2 regions of the Microbispora sp. H10949 genome follow, and region 1 is predicted to be linked to the other one. Evidence: riboswitches for the same ligand, from Rfam matches in the RefSeq annotation. Region 1 holds a riboswitch; the other holds the start of a gene.
The links. A riboswitch is a leader RNA that binds a small molecule or an ion and turns the genes downstream of it on or off. The one in region 1 is predicted to bind cobalamin.

Region 1 (6,625 bases):
GCGAGGCGGGGCTGCCGGTCGTCATGGTGGACCGGCCCGCGACGCCCGGCGGCGTCACCCGGGTGACGGACGTCGCCGACGCCGTCACCTGGGTACGCGATCACGCGGGATAGCGGCGCGGGGTGAAGACGACCGCCCCGTCCCCGCGTTCGACGACGCGGGTGGTGGACGAGCCGACGATCAGCAGGCAGCGCATGTCGATCGCGGCCGGGTCGAGCTCGCCCAGAGTGGTGATCACGACCGACTCCCGCTCGCCGCCGACGTCGCGGCCCACCACCACGGGCGTGCCCGGATCGCGGTGTTCGAGCAGCAGGTCGCGGGCCGCGGCGACCTGCCAGGTGCGGGTCTTCGACGCCGGGTTGTAGATCGCGAGGACGAGGTCGGCGCGGGCGGCGGCGGAGATCCGCCCGGCGACCACCTCCCACGGCTTGAGCTGGTCCGACAGCGACAGCACGCAGTAGTCGTGGCCGAGCGGCGCGCCCGCCCGGCCGGCCACGGCCTGCGCGGCGGTCAGGCCGGGCACCACCCGCACCGGGACGTCCGCGTAACGCGGGTCGGCGGCGGCCTCCAGCACCGCGCTGGCCATCGCGAACACGCCCGGGTCGCCCGACGACACGACCGCGACCCGCGCCCCGGCGAGGGCCAGGTCGAGCGCGTGACGGGCGCGCTCGGCCTCGACGCGGTTGTCGGTACGGTGCCGGGTCTGGCGGGGGTTGGGCGCGACCCGGTCGACGTAGGGGCCATACCCGACCAGGTCGGTGGCCTCGGCGAGGACCTCCTGGGCCTCCGGGGTCAGCCAGGGCCGCCCGGCGGGGCCGAGGCCGACGACCGCGACCTCGCCTGCACCGGTGCGTCCGGCGGGCTCCGGCACGAACGTGAGCTGCGCCGGGCTGGGGATCAGCGCCAGCGAGAAGTACGGCACCTGCCCCGGGTCGACGTCCTTGAGCGGGGCCACACGCTGGGCGTCGGTGGTGGCGCGTTCGACGTACCAGGCCTCGTCGAGGCGGCCCGCCTCGGCCAGCGCGTCGCGCACTTTCTCGAACGTGCGGCCCAGCTTGAGCACCGCCGCCGAGTCCGTGCCGCGCAGCTTCTCGGCCAGCACGGCGGCGGGCAGCGTCCCGGGCAGGACCGTCAGCGTCTCGTCGCGTTCGACCAGCGGGCGGCCCAGCACGGCGGACGCCCCCGCGATCGAGGTGACCCCGGGGACGACCTCGGCCGGGTAGCGGTGCGCGAGCCGCTTGTGCATGTGCATGTACGACCCGTAGAAGAGGGGGTCTCCCTCGCACAGCACGACGACGTCGCGCCCGGCGTCCAGGTGCGCGGCGAGGCGGTCGGCGCAGCCGGCGTAGAAGTCGTCGAGCGCGCCCTGGTAGCCGCCGGGGTGGTCGGTCGTCTCCGTCGTCAGCGGATACTGCAGGAGCTCCTCGATCTGCCCGTCGCGCATGTGGTGGGCCGCGATCGACCGGGCGATGCTGCGGCCGTGCCGCGCCGCGTGGTAGGCGATCACGTCGGCCTCGCCGATCAGGCGAGCGGCCTTCACGGTCATCAGTTCGGGGTCGCCGGGGCCGAGGCCGACGCCGTAGAGCGTTCCTGTCACGTCTCGTCACTCCTGCTCGCAGGCGATGGCGTTGACCGCCGCCGCCGTCATGGCACTGCCGCCCCGGCGGCCGTGGACAACCAGAAACTCCAGGCCGGACGCCGCGAGGGCGCGCTTGGACTCGGCCGCGCCGATGAAGCCGACCGGGACGCCCAGCACGGCGGCGGGCCGTCCCGCGCCTCCGGCGACCAGTTCGAGCAGCCGGAACAGCGCGGTCGGGGCGTTGCCGACGGCCACGACCGCGCCGTCGAGTCGGTCGAGCCACAGGTCGAGCGCGGCGGCGCTGCGGGTGGTGCCGAGCCGCTCCGCGAGGGCGGGCACGCGGGGGTCGCCGAGCGTGCAGACGACCTCGTTGCCGGCGGGCAGGCGCTTCCTGGTGATGCCGGAGGCGACCATCCGCGCGTCGCACAGCACGGGCGCACCCGCCAGCAGCGCGGTGCGCGCCTTCTCGACCACGCCGGGGGAGTAGCCGAGGTCGCCGACGAGGTCGGTCATGCCGCACGCATGGATCATGCGGACCGCGACCCGGGCGACGTCGGCGGGCAGCCCTGACAGGTCGGCCTCGGCCCTGATGGTCGCGAACGACCGCCGGTAGATCTCCGCTCCGTCGCGGACGTAGTCGTGCTCGGGCACGGACACCTCTGTTCGTGGATGGCGGACGGTGGATGGAGCGGGCGGTGGATGCACGGACTGGACGGACTGGACGGACGGTCAACGGCGGACGTCGTAGCCGCCGGTCGTGGCGACCACGTCGGTGACCCGGCCCCTCGGGCGGCCGCAGCGGCGTTCGCAGCCCGCCCAGTGGATCAGGCCGGCGTCGAGCGGTTCGGCACCCGGTGGCCGGAGACCCGGCGGCCCGACAACCGGTGGTTCGGGCACGCCGGACTCCGCCCAGCGCACCGCGTCCGCCTGGACGTCGGCCAGCGCCTTCCCGCAGCCGGGCCGCCCGGTGCAGGCCGACAGTCTGGCGTACGGCGAGGCGGGGTCGATCACCAGCCCCGCCCCGGCGAGCGCCTCGGTCACCGGCCCGACCGCCTCGGGCGCGAGGTCGGGCAGCACGACCGTACGCCACGGCGTCAGCCGCACCTCACCGGCGGCCAGATCGGCGAGCAGGCCGGCCTGGCCGGCGGTCAGCCTGCCGAGGGGGACGATCACGTCGAGCGCCACCCGGCCGTCCACCTGCGCGGACGGGCCGCCCCTGCGCGGCGTGGCGGGCGTCACCGGCACGGGGGGCAGGACAGCGAGCCGACGGGGGAGCCGGCCGGGGAGGCGGGCGGCGATCGTCGCGGGTCCGCCGGGGAGTTCGGCCACCCGCCAGGCGTCCCCGCGCACCTCCTGGAACTCCTCGGCCGCGGCGAGCGCGACGGAGACGGCGTCGTCGGCGGTCACCGACCCGACCGGCTCCCCCGCGAGCAGCAGGGTCAGGCCGCCGCCGGGCTGGGAGACGGGGTGCGCGGCGAGGGTCACGTCCGCCCCGAGCCCGAGGACGTCACCCGTTCCGTCGTCGAGCGCGAACAGGAACCGGCCGGGCAGCTGAGCCAGGGCGGCGCGGCCGCACAGGGCCGCGTCGAGGTCCGCCACCAGGGGCCGCACGTCCAGGAGGGCCGTCGCCGAACGGCCGCTGAGCGGCGAGGCGACGATGTTGCGCACGCGCTCGTGGGTCGCGGACGGCAGCAGTCCGGCGGCGGCCATCCGCGCGGCGAACGCCGGTGGGTCGGCCAGCCCGCGCACCTGCACGTTGGCCCGTGACGTCAGTTCGACGACCCCGGCGCCCAGCTCGCGGGCGCAGGCGGCCAGTTCGCGCAGGGCGCCGGCGGCCAGCCCGCCGCCGGGCACGCGGACGCGGGCCAGCGCCCCGTCCGCCGCCGCGTGCACCTGGAGCGCGCCGGGACACGCGTCCTGGGCGGCGCGCCCAGAAAAGCCACCCATGACCACGAACAGGATGCTAACGCCAGTTTTCTGACACGACCTCCGTCACGTAGGGTCTGCGGTGAGCGATGGCAAGCGGAGGAAGCCGGTGTGAATCCGGCGCGGTCCCGCCACTGTGACCGGGGAGCGAACCCCACCACACGGCCACTGTCGGAAGACGGGAAGGCCGGGGTGAGCGTCGATCCGGGAGCCAGGAGACTCCTGCCGTCGCGCCGCCACGACCCGGGGCGAGGACCCCGAGGGAGGACCTTGCCGTGCGCACAGACGCGTCCGCCGCGCAGCCCGTCGTCGTCCTGTTGTCCACGTCGGACACCGACCTGTTGAGCGCCCGCGCGAGTGGGGCCGCGTACCGGCTGGGCAACCCGGCGCGGCTGACCGTGGACGACCTGCCCGCGCTGGTCGAGGGCGCCGGCCTCGTGGTCGTCCGGCTGCTCGGCGGCCGGCGTGCCTGGGAGGACGGGCTGGACGCGCTGCTCGCGGGGCCGTGCCCGGTGGTCGTCCTCGGCGGCGAGCAGGCCCCGGACGCCGAACTCATGGAGCTGTCCACGGTGAGCGGCGGCGTCTGCGCCGAGGCCCACGCCTACCTCGCGTACGGAGGGCCCGCCAACCTGGCCGAGCTGCACGCGTTCCTGTCGGACACGGTCCTGCTGACCGGGCGCGGCTTCGCGGGCCCGGCGCCCACACCGAGCTGGGGGGTCCTCGAACGCGAGGGCCGCCCCGGCGACGGGCCGGTGATCGGGGTGCTCTACTACCGGGCGCACCACATGGCGGGCAACACGGGCTTCGTCGCCGCCCTCTGCGACGCGATCGAGGACGCGGGCGGCCGGGCGCTGCCGGTCTTCTGCTCCTCGCTGCGCACCGCGGAGCCGGATCTGCTCGACGTGCTGGGCGGCGCGGACGCCCTGGTGGTGACCGTGCTCGCGGCGGGCGGGGCACGGCCCGCGACGGCGTCGGCCGGCGGCGACGACGCGGCCTGGGACGTCGGCGCGCTCGCCGCACTCGACGTGCCGATCCTGCAGGGCCTGTGCCTGACGACGAGCCGCGCCGAGTGGGAGGACAACGACGACGGGCTGTCCCCGCTGGACGCCGCCTCGCAGGTCGCGATCCCCGAGTTCGACGGGCGGATCATCACGGTGCCGTTCTCGTTCAAGGAGATCGACGACGACGGCCTGACCGTCTACGTCGCCGACCCCGAACGCGCGGCCCGGGTCGCGGGCATCGCCGTACGCCACGGGCTGCTGCGCCACGTGCCCCCGGCGGACAAGAGGCTCGTCGTGATGCTGTCGGCGTACCCGACGAAGAACTCCCGGGTCGGCAACGCCGTCGGCCTGGACACCCCGGCCAGCACGGTCGGGCTGCTGGCCCGGCTGGCCGAGGAGGGCTACGACCTCGGCGGCGGCTTCCCGGGCCAGGCCGAGCAGGACGGCGACGCGCTGATCCACGCCCTGATCGCCGCGGGCGGCCAGGACCAGGACTGGCTCACCGAGGAACAGCTCGCCGCCAACCCGGTGCGCATCCCCGCCGCCGCCTACCGCGCCTGGTACGACACCCTCCCCGCCGGCCTGCGCGCCGACATGGAACGCCACTGGGGCGCGCCGCCCGGCGAGCTGTTCGTCCACGAGGGCGACATCGTGCTCGCCGCGCTGCGGTCGGGCAACGTCGTGGTGATGGTCCAGCCTCCACGCGGCTTCGGGGAGAACCCGATCGCGATCTACCACAACCCCGACCTGCCGCCGAGCCACCACTACCTGGCGGCCTACCGGTGGTTGTCGGCCGAATTCGGCGCGCACGCCATGGTCCACGTCGGCAAGCACGGCAACCTGGAGTGGCTGCCCGGCAAGTCGGCGGGCATGTCGGCCAGCTGCGGCACCGACGCGGCGATCGGCGACCTGCCGCTGGTCTATCCGTTCCTGGTGAACGACCCCGGCGAGGGCACCCAGGCCAAGCGCCGCGCGCACGCGGTTCTCGTGGACCACCTGGTGCCGCCGATGGCGAGGGCCGAGACGTACGGCGACATCGCCCGCCTTGAGCAGCTGCTCGACGAGCACGCGACGATCGCGGCCATGGACCCGGCGAAGCTGCCCGCGATCCGCGCCCAGATCTGGACCCTCATCCAGGCCGCCCGCCTCGACCACGACCTCGGCCTGTCCGAGCGCCCGCACGACGCCGAGTTCGACGACTTCATCCTGCACGTGGACGGCTGGCTGTGCGAGGTCAAGGACGCCCAGATCCGCGACGGCCTGCACGTCCTCGGCGCGGCCCCGGCCGGTGAGGCCCGGGTGAACCTGGTGCTGGCCATGCTGCGCGCCCGCCAGATGTGGGCGGGCCGCGAGACCCTGCCCGGCCTGCGCGAGGCGCTCGGCCTGACCGAGGACGGCAGCGCCGCGACCGCGTCCGTGGACCGCGTCGAGGCCGAGGCCCGCGCCCTCGTCACCGCCATGGAGCGGCTCGGCTGGGACCCGGCCGCCGTCGCCGACGTCACGGATGACCCGGAGGTCGGGCGGGTGCTGACGTTCGCGGCGACCGAGGTGGTGCCGCGGCTCGCGCGTACCACCGACGAACTCGACCACGTGCTGCACGCGCTCGCCGGGGGCTACGTCCCCGCCGGGCCGTCGGGGTCGCCGCTGCGCGGGCTGATCAACGTGCTGCCGACCGGCCGCAACTTCTACTCCGTCGACCCGCGTGCCGTGCCGAGCCGCCTCGCCTGGGAGACCGGGCAGGCCATGGCCGACTCGCTGCTCGCCCGCTACCGCGTGGAGACGGGCGAGTGGCCGCGCTCGGTCGGGCTGTCGGTGTGGGGGACCAGCGCCATGCGCACCGCCGGCGACGACATCGCCGAGGTGCTCGCCCTGCTCGGCGTGCGGCCCGTCTGGGACGAGGCGTCGCGGCGCGTCACCACGCTCGAACCCGTGCCCCTGGACGAGCTGGGCCGCCCGCGCGTGGACGTGACGGTGCGCATCAGCGGGTTCTTCCGGGACGCGTTCCCGCACGTGGTGGCGATGCTCGACGACGCCGTCCGGCTCGTCGCCGGGCTCGGCGAGAGCCCCGAGGACAACTACGTGCGCGCCCACGTGGACGCCGACCGGGCCGCGCACGGCG
Region 2 (6,625 bases), on a different contig from region 1:
CCGACAGCGAGGTGCTCTCCCACCTCGTCGGGCGGATGGTCAAGGAGACCGACTCGCTGCGGGAGGCCGTGCTGCGGGCGCTGAAGAGCGTCGTCGGGACGTACGGCATCGCCGTCGTCGACGCGCAGCGCCCCGGCGAGATCGTGGTCGCCCGCAATGGCAGCCCGATCGTCCTCGGCCTCGGCGAGAAGGAGATGTTCGCCGCCTCCGACGTCGCCGCGCTCATCCGCTACACCCGGCAGGTCGTCCACCTGGAGGACGGCGAGCTCGCGGTCATCAAGGCCGACGGGTTCAACACGTTCACCAGCGACGCCCGGGAGACCGCCAAGGAGCCGTTCACGGTCGACTGGGACGCCGGCCACTACGACAACGGCGGCTACGAGCACTACCTGCTCAAGGAGATCTCCGAGCAGCCCGACACGGTCGCCCGCACCCTGCGCGGCCGCATCGACGACCGGTTCCACATCGCCCACCTCGGCGGCCTCAACATGGACGCCCGCGAGACCCGGTCCTTCCGCCGCGTGAAGATCATCGGCTGCGGGTCCGCGTACTACTCCGGGCAGATCGGCGCGCAGCTCATCGAGGAGCTGGCCCGCATCCCCGCCGACGCCGAGCCGGCCTCGGAGTTCCGCTACCGCAGCCCGGTCGTCGAGCCTGACACGCTGTACGTCGCCATCAGCCAGTCGGGCGAGACGTACGACACGCTCGCCGCCGTGCAGGAGCTCAAGCGCAAGGGCGGCCGGGTGCTCGGCATCGTCAACACGGTCGGCAGCGCCATCGCACGGGAGACAGACGGCGGCATCTACCTGCACGCCGGGCCCGAGGTCTCGGTGGCCTCCACCAAGGCGTTCACCTCCACCGCCGTGGCGTTCGCGCTGCTCGCCCTGCACCTCGGCCGCGTACGGGACCTGTCGCCGGCCGACGGCCGCAGGATCTGCGACGGCCTGCGGCGGCTGCCCGAGCAGATCAAGGAGATCCTCACCCTGGAGGACCGGATCAGGGAGCTGGCCAAGAAGTACGCCGACGCGCCGGGCATGATGTTCGTCGGCCGGGTCCGCGGCTACCCCGTGGCCCGCGAGGGCGCCCAGAAGCTCAAGGAGATCTCCTACGTCCACGCGGAGGCGTACCCGGCGAGCGAGCTCAAGCACGGCCCGCTGGCGCTGATCAGCCCCGAGCTGCCGACCGTCGCGGTCGTGCCGGACGACGAACTGCTGGACAAGAACCTCACCACGCTCGGCGAGATCCGGGCGAGGCACGGCCGCATCCTCATGGTCGGCCACCGCACCTCCGAGGCGGCCGACGACTGCATCGTGGTGCCCAGGAACGAGGTGGAGCTGGACCCCATCCTGCTCACGATCCCGCTCCAGCTGTTCGCCTACCACGCGGCCGTCGCCCTCGGCCGCGACGTCGACCGCCCCCGCAACCTCGCCAAGAGCGTGACGGTCGAGTAGCTCCGCCACGTCCCGTCCGGCTCGCGTCGCGGACGCGTGCCGGACGGTGCGCATCTGTCACCGCGCCCTCCGATCGGCACCGACGACATGAGCGCCGCGCCCGCCCACCCGCCGATCGCCACATCCGTAACGTCCGTTATGTCCTGAGATGGGGTGGTTGCTCATAGTCTGTCCGCATAAGGGGCTCTTCGGGGGGAGGGTGCCGGCATGCGACGCCGTACGGTTCTCGCACTGGGGGTCCTGGCCCTGGCGGGCGGATGCGGCACCCCGGCGCCTCCGTACCTCGGGGAGATCTCCCTCCTCGTCCCCGGCCCGCCGGAGTGCTGGGGGGACGGCGTCGCCCGGAGCCTGAAGTCCCTCATCGAGGCCCGCCGCTGGGCCGGCAGAGTGCTGGTCACGCGGGACGCCGGGGGCGGCGGCGCGTCGGCCGTCGGACGCTTCGCCGTCGGACGGCCGGACCGGCTGATGGTCGCCGACCCCCTCCTGCTGGCCGACTGCGCGCTCGGTCGCGCGCCCGATGAGGCGGGGCCGTTCGCCGCCCGGACCGTGCCGCTGGCCAGGCTGGCGGGGGAGTGGCAGGTGCTGGTGGCCTCCCCCGATTCGGGTTACCGCACGTTCGAGCAGGTCGCGGCGGCCCTGCTGCGCACCCCCGAGCGGGTGAAGGTGGCGGGCGGGCCCGACCGCGGGCCCGGCCACCTGCTGCTCGGCCTGACCGCCCGGGGCCTCGGGGCCGATCCGCGGCCGGCGGCGTACGAGGCCTTCGACAGCCCCGCGCGGGCCGTCGCGGCGGTGGCCGAGGGGACGACCGCGCTCGCCTTCGGCGGGCGCGGCGACGTCGCCGCCCACGTCAGGGCCGGGCGGCTGCGCCCGCTCGCCGTCTCCGCTCCCGAGCGCCTGCCCGGCCTGGACGCGCCCACGCTGACCGAGTCGGGGGTGCGGGTGGCGTACGCGAACTGGACCGGCCTGCTCGCCCCCCTCGGGGTGGCGGCCCGCGAGCGCGACGCGCTGATCGGCCTGTGCCGGGCCGTCGCGGACTCGCCCGCCTGGCTCCGCCTGTGCGAGCGCAACGGCTGGACGCCGATGTGGCTCGCCGGCGAGGAGTTCCGGCAGTGGCTCACGGGCGAGGCGCGTCGTACGGCCCTGCTTCTCGATGATCTCGGAATCCGGTGACCAACACAACTTGTAGGGCCGCTTGCGAGATCGCCCACTAGATGTAGGATCCATCGCGTCGCTGGTTCACCTCGGTGAGGCAAGAGGGAACCCGGTGGGAATCCGGGGCTGCCCCGCAGCGGTGAGCGGGAACGACCGCCGTCACAGAGCACTGGTGCGTGAGCGCACCGGGAAGCGACGGCCAGTAGGTCCGGCGGGCGTGTGTCCCGCCGGTCGCCCGCGAGCCCGAAGACCTGCCCGCGACCGCGCGCGGAGTCACCGCGCGTGCCCGCGCCGTGCCCCGAGGGAGGGTCCGCCGCCCGCAGGCCGTGCCGTCGCACGCGTGCGCCGCGGCGTCCCCTCCCCTCCGGCCGGCCGGGTCAGGAGACGAGGAGGAGAGGGCGACCGATGACGATCACCGACCCGGTCTCCGCGCCCGCGCGCCCCGCCACGGGGCCGCGCGGCGCGGAGGAGACCGCGGACGTCTGGCGGGCCATCGAGGAGGCGGCGGCGGGGGTCGTCGCGGACCCGGACAACTCCCGGCGGGCGGCGCGGCTGCTCGCCCGGGTCATCGAGGAGGAGACGGCGGGCCAGGGGGTGCGCGCCTTCTCCGAGTCGGTCGCGGCCGCCCACGCGGCCGGGCTGCTGGGCGACGCCGTCGCCGCGTTCGTGGCCGACGAGGCCGAAGCGCTGGACGCGCTGATCGACCCGGCGGCCGACGACCGGTTCGAGTACTTCGGGCTGCGCACGGTCTACGACCGCTACCTGCTGCGGCATCCGGTCACGCGGCGGGTGCTCGAACGCCCGCAGCACTTCCTGCTGCGCGTGGCCTGCGGCCTGTCGGCGAGCGTCGGCGAGGCGGCCGAGCTGTACCGGCTGATGTCCGCGCTCGCCTATCTGCCCAGCTCGCCGACGCTGTTCAACTCCGGGGCGCGCCGCCCGCAGCTGTCGTCGTGCTTCCTGCTCGACTCGCCGCGCGACGAACTGGAGAGCATCTACGAGCGGTACGGCCAGGTGGCGCGGCTGTCGAAGTACTCCGGCGGGATCGGCGTCGCCTGGACCCGAGTGCGCTCGCGCGGGTCGCTGATCCGGGGCACCAACGGCCTGTCCAACGGCATCGTCCCCTGGCTGCGCACGCTCGACGCGTCGGTGGCGGCGGTGAACCAGGGAGGCAGGCGCAAGGGAGCCGCCTGCGTCTACCTGGAGACCTGGCACGCCGACATCGAGGAGTTCCTGGAGCTTCGCGACAACACGGGCGAGGAGTCGCGCCGCACCCACAACCTCAATTTGGCCAACTGGGTGCCCGACGAGTTCATGCGCCGGGTCGAGGCGGACGGCGTGTGGTCGCTGTTCGACCCCAAGGAGACCCCCGAGCTGACCGACCTGTGGGGCGAGGCGTTCGACGCCCGGTATCGCGAACTGGAGGCCTCCGGGCGGTACGTCCGGCAGGTGCCCGCCCGCACCCTCTACGCCCGGATGATGCGCACCCTCGCCCAGACCGGCAACGGCTGGATGACCTTCAAGGACGCCGCCAACCGCGCCTCCAACCAGACCGCGCTGCCGCGCAACGTCATCCACCTGTCCAACCTGTGCACCGAGATCCTGGAGGTCACCAGCGACGGGGAGACCGCCGTGTGCAACCTCGGCTCGGTCAACCTCGCCGCCCACCTGACCCCCGAGGGGGACGCCGTCGACTTCGGCCGGCTGCGCGCCACGGTCCGCACCGCCGTACGGTTCCTCGACCGCACGATCGACCTCGGCTTCTACCCGACCCCCGAGGCGGAGGCGGCCAACGAGCGGTGGCGGCCGGTGGGCCTCGGCGTCATGGGCCTCGCCGACGTCTTCTTCGCGCTGCGCCTGCCGTTCGACTCGCCGGAGGCGCTGGCGCTGTCCACCCGGATCGCCGAGGAGATCGCGCTCGCGGCGTACGGCACCTCGGCCGGCCTGGCCGCCGAACGCGGGCGCCACCCGGCGTACGAGGAGACGCGGGCGGCGGGCGGCGTCCTGCACCCCGACCACTACCCGTGCGCCCCGGCGCACCCGGAGGAGTGGGCGGCGCTGCGCGCGAGGATCGCGGAGACCGGGCTGCGCAACTCCCTGCTGGTCGCGATCGCGCCGACGGCCACGATCGCCTCGATCGCGGGCTGCTACGAGTGCGTCGAGCCGCAGGTGTCCAACGTCTTCAAACGCGAGACGCTGTCGGGGGAGTTCCTCCAGGTCAACCGGTACCTCGTCCGTGACCTCCAGGCCCTCGGGCTGTGGACGCGGGCGATCCGCGACGCGATCAAGCTCCACGACGGCTCGATCCAGGACATCCCCGCGATCCCCGGCGAGCTCAAGGCGCTCTACCGCACCGCCTGGGAGCTGCCGCAGAAGGCGCTCGTCGACCTCGCGGCCGCGCGGCAGCCGTACGTCGACCAGTCGCAGTCGCTCAACCTCTTCATGGCCGCGCCCACGATCGGCAAGCTCTCGTCGATGTACGCCTACGCCTGGCGGTCGGGCCTGAAGACCACCTACTACCTGCGCTCGCGCCCGGCGACCAGGATCGCCCAGACGACCGTGCCGGCCGTCACCCCCGCCGTGCCCGATGAAGGGGCGGTCGCCTGCTCCCTTGAGAACCCCGAGATCTGCGAGGCGTGCCAATGAGAACGATGCTGCTCGACCCGGGCATGGACCTGACCCTCCGCCCGATGCGCTACCCCGGGTTCTACGAGAGGTACCGCGCGGCGATCAGGAACACCTGGACCGTCGAGGAGGTCGACCTCGCCTCCGACCTCGCCGACCTGGCGACGCTGGAGCCGGGGGAGCGGCACCTGATCAACCGGCTGGTGGCGTTCTTCGCGACCGGCGACTCCATCGTGGCCAACAACCTCGTGCTGAACCTCTACCAGCACGTCAACGCGCCCGAGGCCCGGCTCTACCTGAGCCGCCAGCTGTTCGAGGAGGCCGTGCACGTCCAGTTCTACCTGACCCTGCTGGACACCTACCTGCCCGACCACGACGAGCGGGTGAAGGCGTTCGCCGCCGTGGAGCACATCCCCTCGATCCGCGACAAGGCCGAGTTCTGCTTCCGCTGGATCGACTCGATCAGCGAGCTGTCGCGGCTGGAGACGCGGGAGGACCGGCGGGCCTTCCTGCTCAACCTCGTCTGCTTCGCCGCCTGCATCGAGGGGCTGTTCTTCTACGGCGCCTTCGCCTACGTCTACTGGTTCCGCTCCCGGGGGCTGCTGGGCGGCCTCGCCACCGGCACCAACTGGGTGTTCCGCGACGAGTCCATGCACATGGAGTTCGCCTTCGAGGTGGTGGACACCGTACGCCGGGAGGAGCCGGACCTGTTCGACGACGAGCTGGCCGGCCGGGTCGTGCGGATGATGGAGGAGGCGGTCGCCGCCGAGCTGGCCTTCGCCCGCGACCTGTGCGGCGACGGCACCGGCGGGATGACCGCGGACAACATGCGCCGCTACCTGGAGTACGTCGCCGACCGCCGGCTCGCCCGGCTCGGCCTGCCCGCGCGGTACGGCACGGCCAACCCCTTCCCGTTCATGGAGTTCCAGGACGTGCAGGAGCTGGCGAACTTCTTCGAACGGCGGGTCTCGGCCTACCAGGTGGCCGTCGAGGGAGAGGTGGCCTTCGACGAAGCCTTCTGATCCCGTTTAAGGGGGTTCCAATCCCGGGCAAAGGAAACCCCATGACGACGAACGGGGGCGCCGTCACAGCGGCAGCGTGGAACTGGGCGACATTGGCGATCGCGGTGGGGACGGCGATCGTGGCGGTGGAGCTGGTCCGGCGGGTGCTCAGGTCGCGGCTGATCGGCGACCGATGGGCGCTCGCCGGGCCGTTCGCGCGCCGCTGCACCTGGCCGGGCTTCGCCTCGGCCGTGGTGGGCACCGTCAAGGCCGTCTACGACCCGGACATGCCGGGATCGGGCTCCCACGGCTTCCAGCGGGTGCTGTCGCTGCTCCTGATCGCCTGCGTGACCTGGCTGCTGATCCAGGCGGCGTACGCGGTGACCGACGTGGTGCTCG

Region 2: it holds a riboswitch for cobalamin, as region 1 does, so the genes downstream of both, HHX40_RS09440 (ribonucleoside-diphosphate reductase subunit alpha) here and cobN (cobaltochelatase subunit CobN) in region 1, are expected to answer to the same signal.

The regions. Positions count from the first base shown of each region.
Region 1 is NZ_JABBWZ010000009.1:49,226-55,850, reverse strand. Features, by position in the region: gene HHX40_RS23280 (cobalt-precorrin-6A reductase) at 1-113, shown strand, start outside; gene HHX40_RS23275 (precorrin-2 C(20)-methyltransferase) at 101-1,597, opposite strand; gene HHX40_RS23270 (precorrin-8X methylmutase) at 1,604-2,230, opposite strand; gene cobG (precorrin-3B synthase) at 2,309-3,526, opposite strand; cobalamin riboswitch at 3,605-3,727, shown strand; gene cobN (cobaltochelatase subunit CobN) at 3,781-6,625, shown strand, end outside.
Region 2 is NZ_JABBWZ010000003.1:440,366-446,990, forward strand. Features, by position in the region: gene glmS (glutamine--fructose-6-phosphate transaminase (isomerizing)) at 1-1,451, shown strand, start outside; gene HHX40_RS09435 (Bug family tripartite tricarboxylate transporter substrate binding protein) at 1,659-2,621, shown strand; cobalamin riboswitch at 2,667-2,877, shown strand; gene HHX40_RS09440 (ribonucleoside-diphosphate reductase subunit alpha) at 3,009-5,246, shown strand; gene HHX40_RS09445 (ribonucleotide-diphosphate reductase subunit beta) at 5,243-6,247, shown strand; gene HHX40_RS09450 (mechanosensitive ion channel family protein) at 6,289-6,625, shown strand, end outside.